4 regions of the Halobacillus sp. BAB-2008 genome follow, and region 1 is predicted to be linked to each of the others. Evidence: riboswitches for the same ligand, from Rfam matches in the RefSeq annotation. Region 1 holds a riboswitch; each other region holds the start of a gene.
The links. A riboswitch is a leader RNA that binds a small molecule or an ion and turns the genes downstream of it on or off. The one in region 1 is predicted to bind thiamine pyrophosphate.
Positions count from the first base shown of each region.

Region 2: another riboswitch for thiamine pyrophosphate. It lies ahead of D479_RS17690 (YkoF family thiamine/hydroxymethylpyrimidine-binding protein); the one in region 1 lies ahead of thiW (energy coupling factor transporter S component ThiW).
Region 3: another riboswitch for thiamine pyrophosphate. It lies ahead of thiT (energy-coupled thiamine transporter ThiT); the one in region 1 lies ahead of thiW (energy coupling factor transporter S component ThiW).
Region 4: another riboswitch for thiamine pyrophosphate. It lies ahead of D479_RS20010 (thiamine phosphate synthase); the one in region 1 lies ahead of thiW (energy coupling factor transporter S component ThiW).

Region 1 covers NZ_ANPF01000045.1:2,119-4,297, forward strand. The annotation lists gene D479_RS10645 (Fic family protein) at 1-170, shown strand, start outside; gene D479_RS10650 (DUF3221 domain-containing protein) at 198-713, opposite strand; TPP riboswitch at 813-923, shown strand; gene thiW (energy coupling factor transporter S component ThiW) at 1,010-1,498, shown strand; TPP riboswitch at 1,504-1,607, shown strand; gene tenA (thiaminase II) at 1,650-2,179, shown strand, end outside.
Region 2 covers NZ_ANPF01000087.1:36,954-39,132, reverse strand. The annotation lists gene D479_RS17700 (GNAT family N-acetyltransferase) at 1-198, opposite strand, end outside; gene D479_RS20020 (PH domain-containing protein) at 218-649, opposite strand; TPP riboswitch at 788-887, shown strand; gene D479_RS17690 (YkoF family thiamine/hydroxymethylpyrimidine-binding protein) at 982-1,581, shown strand; gene D479_RS17685 (ECF transporter S component) at 1,578-2,156, shown strand; gene D479_RS17680 (ABC transporter ATP-binding protein) at 2,156-2,179, shown strand, end outside.
Region 3 covers NZ_ANPF01000051.1:59,468-61,646, reverse strand. The annotation lists gene D479_RS12140 (phospholipase D family protein) at 1-175, opposite strand, end outside; gene thiT (energy-coupled thiamine transporter ThiT) at 351-920, opposite strand; TPP riboswitch at 1,010-1,109, opposite strand; gene D479_RS12130 (alpha/beta fold hydrolase) at 1,193-1,930, opposite strand; gene D479_RS12125 (SDR family oxidoreductase) at 1,884-2,179, opposite strand, start outside.
Region 4 covers NZ_ANPF01000080.1:48,725-50,903, forward strand. The annotation lists gene D479_RS16740 (LLM class flavin-dependent oxidoreductase) at 1-345, opposite strand, end outside; gene D479_RS20830 (hypothetical protein) at 513-674, shown strand; TPP riboswitch at 754-863, shown strand; gene D479_RS20010 (thiamine phosphate synthase) at 953-1,528, shown strand; gene thiO (glycine oxidase ThiO) at 1,525-2,179, shown strand, end outside.

The DNA.
Region 1 (2,179 bases):
GTCGGAGCTTGCGTGAGTTCATCCGCACAATCGCCTTGGAAGCCGGCTACCATCTGGATTGGTCCTGTGTACCGAAAGAGGAGGTCTTTCAGGCGAGCATCGATTCAGTCAAGGATATCAGCAGTCTTTATTCGGTTATCCAAGCGTCGCTTGTTCCACTTGCCAAATGAGCAAAAGCCGGGGGAATCCCCGGCTTTTTATTCATCTTCTACAAGCACTTCCTTCTCCGGTCCTTCGTTTTCCTTAAGAACAATCTGCCACTGGTCATCGTCTTCATCAAATAGAATTTCCGCCACGGCAACAATTTTGTCATCTTCTACATCGGTTAGAGCGGAAGCCAAGGCTTCGGAGGTCGTCAATCGGGCCCCTTCTACTTCACTCATCTCCACTTCGGAAACCTTATCGGCAGGTGCTTGTTCTGGAAAACTTTCTTTAATGGGGCCGTCTGTCCAAACATCTACATACTTACCTGTCCATTCGTTGTCCGGAGCTTCAGACACCCACATCGCCCGCCCTTTGTCTTCTGACTCTGTAGTTGGAGTGACGACAAGGATACTGGATCCTTCCTGTTCCATCACATAACCGCTGATTTCTGCTTGCTCCGGAGGCGCCTCTGCTTCCGTTTCCTCATAATCCGAGCCGGCTGGTGCAGAACTGCACCCCGCCAAAAGAATCAAACAAGCGGCCCCCATCATTGTCCAGATGTTTCTCATTGTCATTCTCCTCTCTAATACAGATATTATTCAGAATATTGCACATGACAGAAGATACGAACTTTGTTATCATAAGATTCAACCAAGCAAATAGTACGATTCAACTACTAGGGGGGCCTTGTTACAGGCTGAGAGGAAAGCGTAAAGCTTTTCGACTCTTATGAACCTGATCTGGTTAATACCAGCGGAGGGAAGTAGTCAGACGAACGAATAGTTATTCATCGACTGTCTATGATCCGAGTCAGGTCCTCTCCAGGACCTGGCTTTTTTATTTTCCTATGGAAGGGGGGAATGTATTGAACCGTACACGTTTATTGACTATTATGGCACTGTTTGTTGCCATTGGAACATTCGGAGCACAGCTGCTCTGGTTTCCGGCAGGCATCGCGAAGGCATATCCTGTCCAACATGCGGTAAATGTCATGGCTGCTGTGATGCTTGGACCGCTGCCTGCTGCTGCCATTGCTTTCTGCATCGGCCTGCTGCGATTTCTTTTAGGGCTAGGAACACTGTTGGCTTTTCCTGGTGGAATGGTCGGAGCATTATTTGCTGGTTTGTTTTATCGGATATACAAACGGAAAGGGGCAGCTGTAGTCGGCGAGGTGATTGGAACTGGAATCATTGGAGCATTACTCGCCGTTCCACTGGCTGGATTCGTCATGGGCAGTGCGGCCGGAGCGTTTGCCTTTGTTCCTTCTTTCTTCATCAGCAGTCTGTCAGGAGCTGCCATCGGCTGGTTTGTGCTGTCACGTATCAAAGCAGAACAACTTCTATTACAACCATAATACACGGAAACTGCTAGGGGCGCGAATTATCGCTGAGATAAGGATTATCCTTTGTCCCTCAACACCTGATCTGGTTCGTACCAGCGTAGGGAAGTAGTCTGGACCTCTGCAATCCTCTAGTAGCTTCCGAATAACCCAGGGAGGCACCACTATGTCATTCTCCACTCAATTAAGAAAAGAAAATCAGGACGTGTTTGAAGCTATTTTTCACCATCCATTTGTTGAAGGTCTCGGAAAAGGAGAACTTCCGAAAGAAGCTGTCGCTCATTATGTGAAAGCGGACTTTGAATATTTGAATGCATTTATGCATGTGTACGGCATTGCTGTTTCCAAATCACCAAAAAGAGAAGATATTGAGCTCTTCAATGACCAGATCAACTTTGTGCTCCACAGTGAAGTGCATCCCCATAACAACCTGTGCCGATATATCGGTAAAGAATATGAGGAACTGCAGGGTTACCCGCTGCCACCGACAGCGGACCACTATATTAAACATATGCTCTACCATGCGCATATGGGCAGTATTGGAGAAATTATTGCCGCCTTACTTCCATGCCCCTGGACATATCTCGAAATCGGTAAAGAACTAACGAAAGCCTATCAACCGGACGAAAATCATCCGTTCTTTGATTGGATCGATTTCTATGCAGAGGAAGAAATAGGCGGATTGACAGGACAGCT
Region 2 (2,179 bases), on a different contig from region 1:
GATTTCCACTTCCTCCTCACTCTCCACGTATGTGATGAGACCGATAATTTCTCTTTTTTCCCCCACATATGTGAACCCATCTAACTTCCTGCAATCGTAGATCCCGCTTGATACGATCATATATGGACTGTCCCAGTTATCCTTAAAAAAGGAATCCCACTTTCCCTTAGCTGTCTCCTGTTTTTTGTATATATTCATGAAAGTGCTCCGTACTTTCTCATCTACTCCCAATCTCCTTCAGAAACAGCGATTTATTTTTCGGGGATACTTTAATGGACTCCGCTGTTCCATAGTGAATTTCCAGGCGGTCAAAGGAAAGGGCAGGTGCCTGAAGTATATCTTTCACTTCCTCCACTCTCCTGATTTGGTCAAGCGGTACACGCTTCCGGAAAGGACCGTAGACGATTTTCAACTCCTCGTGATCGATGATATATCGTGTCCCAAAATATATCCAGCCGACGAGCGCACTTATAACAACTGCAAAGATCACCTTGGCAATGTAAGAATTCGAAAGGCCGGGAATCATAAATACCCCCCACTCCAGGCCGCCTATCGCATCAATAAGTACCACTCCCATTACCAGAACCAAGAAGACGGATAACCACTTGCTTTTCTTTGACGTGAATCGAAGGGATTGCTGATTGCTCATACCATCTCTCCTTTATGGAAATTTTATACTACTACATTCTACGACCGGACCCCTGCATACGTTTCAAGAAAAACAACCATTTACAAAAATTAAAATATTCGCTAAGATGAAGGCATCCAAGACAACTGCATAACGTGGAACTTGCACTGGGGGAGCTGCATTTGCGGCTGAGAGGTTTATCCGACCCTTAGCACCCGAACTAGATAATACTAGCGTGGGGAAGTGCAGCCTGACTCTCGCGATCAGACTTCTTTTTTGGCTTTTCTTTTCGATTGTTGGACTGCATTCCCATGGAATGCAGTTTTTTTGTGTTTAAAAAAGGAGGAAATTAAATGACTCAAGTATGTGGAAATTCAAAAATTGCCGGCTGCTCTTTTTCTGTCCATCCTATGTGTAATGACTTTCAGGATATGATCATGACAAGCCTTCAACAGACCGACACATCCAAAGTATGGATGAAAACGGATCATGTTACGACGACGGTTCGCGGACGCTTGGAACACGTCTTTGACGTAGCCAAAGCCGTCTTTCACCATACCGCCGTCACAGGGGTTCATGCCGCATTTCAGGGGACGTTTTCCATCGGCTGCCCGGGCGATTCTACTGGTGATGTGTACCTGGATGAAACATCTAACGTGATGAACAGGAATACAGCAGCTGTCAAACAGGCGGTGGCAGCTAAGTTTTCTCTATACCCTTTAGGTGGAGGTAAGTATATGGAAACGATTTACGAAAAGATTGAAAGGATGAGAGAACAAGGCATTTCTGTAACACCTGCCCACTATTCTACCAGGCTGGAGGGGGATATCCACGACATCTTTCACGGTTTGGAAAACGTGTTTAAGGAAACAGAAGCCGGTGGATCCTCCCACACCGTGATGACTGTGAGCATTTCTGCAAACAGCCCATCTAAAAAGGAGGAGGAGGAATGAAGAACTGGAAATTAAAAGAAATCGTCGTCATGTCTGTACTTGCCGTCGTATTCGCTGTTGTTTACTTAGCTTTTCTACCTGTAGGCAAAGTTCTGTCCGGATTAATGGGTCCGATTGGATATGACTTCATATATGGAATATGGTTCATTGTCTCCATTATCGCCGCCTACATACTAAGGAAACCAGGCGCTGCATTCTTATCGGAAACCATTGCCGCCACTGTGGAAATGCTGCTCGGGAATGCGTCCGGACCGATGCTCATTTTGACAGGCGTCATTCAAGGACTTGGGGCAGAGACCGCCTTCGCCATCACCCGTTATAAGAGTTACCAACTCCTTACACTTATGCTCTCCGGTATGATGGCTGCCGTGTTCAGCTTTTTCTGGGAATATTTCCGCCTGGGGTACAGCGCCTTAAGTACGGATTACGTAGCAGCTATGTTCATCATTAGACTTCTAAGTGGAGCTCTCATCTCCGGGCTGGCAGGAAAAGCAATTGCCGATGCCCTTGCCAAAACAGGAGTGCTGTCAGGATTTGCTCTGGGTAAAGAACGTCGTAGGAAGCGGGCGGCATAATGAAAATGATTTTTGAAGTTGAC
Region 3 (2,179 bases), on a different contig from region 1:
CATACGTGAGATCCCGAAAAAACTCCACGCCCGATAGTTCGTGCACGTCCCCTTCATAGGAGATGCCCTCAGGAAGCTTCTTCCACGATGTATGATAAGCGATCATGAAAACGAGTACGATAAATATAAGAATGACAATCAACCAAAACCGCTTCTTTCTAAAAAGCTTCTTCATTTCCAGCCCTCCTTTTATGTAACCAGTGCAATGGTATATACACTTCTACAGGAAGCATGAAACCCATATGCTATAAAATAGGGTCTCCCTCCCTATAAAAAATAGAAAAGCATCGTGCCGGAGCACGATGCTTTTAGTGGTTAAGGATTCCTAGGAGCGGGATGGGAACCTTGTATTATTCTTGTGTGAGCAGCTTCGGACGCTGCAGAAAAAGAATGATGAGGACGATACTGCTCAATACGAATGCAGGCAGCATATACCCCCCGTTATAGACGAGCGAATACAGCCAGACCGGCTGTCCTTCCGGCGCGAACTCCCCGTAAAAGACGATCCCTGCGAGAAAATGTCCGAAGAAACGCAGGAGACTCCCGACAAAGCAGCCGACAATGATCCAGCCGACGATCGCTTTTTTGTTTTGTTTCCGTACCGCGTTCCATACCGGCTTTGCCGCGACACCTGCAAGTCCGATGACACCGAAAGCTACGAAGTAATCAAGAAACGTCTGAAGAGGTGTCATGATGTAAGCACCGGTTAAGATTTGATAGGCCCCGAGCAGCAGCCCGGTGGCGACTCCGCCTTTGATTCCCCAACGGAAAGCGATGATGAAGACAGGAACCATCGCGAGCGACACAGAACCACCCTGTGCCCACAATTTGAATGAAAGAAATGGAATGATGTCCAAAAGCAGTGCCAAAGCAGAGAATATAGCTACTTCGACAAGAAATAATACACGACGATTTCTCATCGTTATCTACCCCCAATAATTGAAGACAAAAAAAGCAATGCCAAAAAGGGAAGCTTCCTGATGGAGGAGTCCCTTGTTGAGCATTGCACCATCAAAAAAGCCGCCATCCCTGCGCCAGTGCTAACTGACAGGTTCGAAGGGTCTGGACACAGCGTCCACTCTCAGCCGGAGGCTCCCCTTGAAGGCTTTATACCGTTTACTTTTCTTGATTTGTCTTCTATTATAGTCGAAACCACCCGAAATTACAAAGGCCTTTTATTTCCCGGGGAATGCTATTTCGTATTTGTGTACGTCTGGAAAAACTCCAGACTGCGCTCGATGATCAAGTCTTTATCATGGTCGAGCGTTGCGACGTGATAGCTGTCATCCAAATGAATAATTTCTTTATGCTCGGAAAAAACCGTTTCAAAGATCACCTCGGAATTGTTCGGGGGCACGACATGATCCTCCCTTGAAACGAAAACGACGATCGGACAATGAATGCTGCTTAATAGATCCCTGGTCTTCCCCATGAGCATCGACAGCTCTTTAATCGATTTTACCGGTGTCCGATCATAGCCGAGCTCGTCACTTTCCGGATCTTTAATATCCGATCCAATCGCTTCAAGAAAGCGCTCCTCTGTGCTCGAGCTGTTCTCAAGCACCGGGATATCGATTGCTGCATTGATCGGGATGACGCCGGCGACCTTCTTCTTCCCTGCCACATATAAAGCAAGCGTCCCTCCCATCGACAAGCCGACGACGAAGATTTTTTCACAACGCGCTTCCAGCCAGTCAAAGGCTTCCATGACCGATTGAATCCAGTCTTCATGACTCGTGGACTCCATGTCCTCCGGCGTGGTCCCGTGCCCCTTCAGTCTCGGACAGACGACGGTATACCCGGCGCGGCCATATGCTTCAGCCAGCGGCCTCATACTTTGCGTCGTTCCTGTAAATCCATGGGATACCAGGATCCCTACCTCATTACCCTCGAACCGTATCTCTTCTGCCCCACTCATCACTGCGGTCATTTCGTTTCCTCCTGTTCGTTTTCCCTTTTCCTAAAACCGTCGTCAGCACTGCTTTCTCCAATATTCTCCAAGGCATGACCCGTTTCAGAAATACGTTGAACTTCACTTTCGCTCCGATTGGAAAGCGCAGCTTCCGTATTCTGTCCTGCTCGATCAACTCGGTCATCAATGCAGCTACATCCGACGGATTTTCGCGGCTGTCTCCATTCAACGCATTCCATAGTCCTTTTATGTAATCAGCATAGGGAG
Region 4 (2,179 bases), on a different contig from region 1:
ACGGCCAAGTCCAAGGTCGACTCGTCCCGGAAATAGTGTTTCCAGCGTTCCGAACTGCTCGGCGATAATCAGTGGTGCATGGTTTGGAAGCATCACACCCCCGGAACCAACGCGGATCTCAGACGTATGGTGAAGGACGTGACTGACAGCGAGAGCCGTAGCAGAACTTGCGATGGCGGGCATGTTATGATGTTCTGCCATCCAGTATCGGTTGTAACCGAGCTTTTCTGCGTGTTGGGCTAAGCTTATCGTATCTTCAAAAGCCTGTTTCGTAGACCTGCCTTCTTTTACACTGACAAGGTCAAGAACGGATATTTTTGTATCGGAAAAAGATGTATTCGTCATATCGTTTACCTTCTTTCTTTAGGAAAATCCTATAGCATATCTTAACAAGATTATTTCGTGTTTCAAAATGTTTTGTTTCTCTATTATTTACGGGACTAAAATACTGGTATATTATAACTAGATATGGGTGTTTTTTAAGACAGAGAAGATAAGGGGGACGAAGCATAATGAAAAATTTTTTGAACCGGTGGCTTGGCAGGAAACGTTGTGTGATATGTGGACGTAAACCAGTGGATCCATCGCGGTATTACAATGATGAAGGCAGGGCTGTCGTCGTTTGCCGGACGTGCGTTACCTATGCAGAACGGAGAGCATTCAGGAAAAGATGACGGAGTACCTTGCAAAAATATGGTAGACGGAATTTTCAATGTATTGTAGGATGAACACATGCATTACAAAATCAATAAGCACATGCACTAGGGGTGCCTTTAAGAAAAGGCTGAGATCGAAGTGATACTTCGGGACTCTTTGAACCTGAACTGGCTCAAACCAGCGGAGGAAAGTGGCGGCTATATCAAAACAATCACGCTGCACTCACGTGTACGTATGTTCAAGTATGCCACTTTCCTTCTGGAAAGTGGCATTTTTTATTGGGGGGAACAAAGCTATGAAACTTTTAGCCGTTACAAAAGACGAGATGGATCCCGTCACCTTGAAGAGTATAATTCCAGCCATTGATCCGTATGTCGACACTGTCATTTACCGAGATAACTCAAAGTCTTTGGTGGATTATGAAGCTGCATTTAGAGACTTGATGGATGTCTCTGATAAGTGGACGGTTCACAAGCATAGTGGAATTGCAGATCGTACGGATCGAAGCGTCCATTATCCAGAGAGGTGTATGGATGATCTTAAGGTAGGAACAGGGAAGGTTAGAGGGGTTTCCGTTCACAGTTTGGAATCAGGCAGAACAGCACAGAGGGCAGGCGCGGACTATGTTCTCTTCGGTCATATATTTCAGTCGGACAGTAAGCGGAACGCGCCACCCAGGGGGATAAGCTCGTTGATGGAGCTTACCGGAGGGTTGGCTATTCCTGTTTTCGCTATCGGAGGGATTCAGCCACAGCATATATCTCTGTTGCGGAAGGCAGGAGCAGCAGGCGTGGCTGTGCAGTCGGGTATTTTCGGCGCGGAGGATCCAATTTCGGCAGCAGAAAATTATCGGGAGGCGATTCTTTCATGAAGAACCATTGGGATACGGTAATCGTTGGTGGAGGCATCATCGGTCATTCTATTTCTTATCACCTTAGTAAGGCAGGGGCCGATGTGTGTGTGCTGGATAAAGGTACAGGTGGCAGACGAGCGACAGGGGCTGCTGCAGGGATGCTGGGGGTCCACACGGAAAACCGGACGCCGGGACTGTACCATGAATTTTGTGTCAAGAGCAGAGATATGTATAACGAATTGCAAACAGAATTGTACCAGTGTTCCGGAATCGACATTCAGCTGACTACAAACGGTATGCTCCAAATCGCTTTGGATGAGAGGGAGGCGAAAGAACTGCAGGAGAAGCAGCAATCTTTTCCCTCTCTCTCCTGGCTGGACGATCGAGAGATGAAAATCCGTCATCCGTGGGTTAAGTCCTCCGGGGCTTTATGGATTCGGGAGGACGGCAACGTAAAACCGGAAAAAGTGGCTGAAGCGTTCAAGCGAGGCGCACGGTCATTCGGAAGCACCGTTAAGGATGGGTGCTTCGTCATCCGCATAAGGAAGAGCGGACAAGGATATGAGGTGACGACGAATGAAGGAGAGATCTTCGCAGAGCGTATCGTCGTCGCTGCCGGGGCAGACAGTGGACCATGGTTCAGGGAAACAGGCCTACCAAACCCGATGG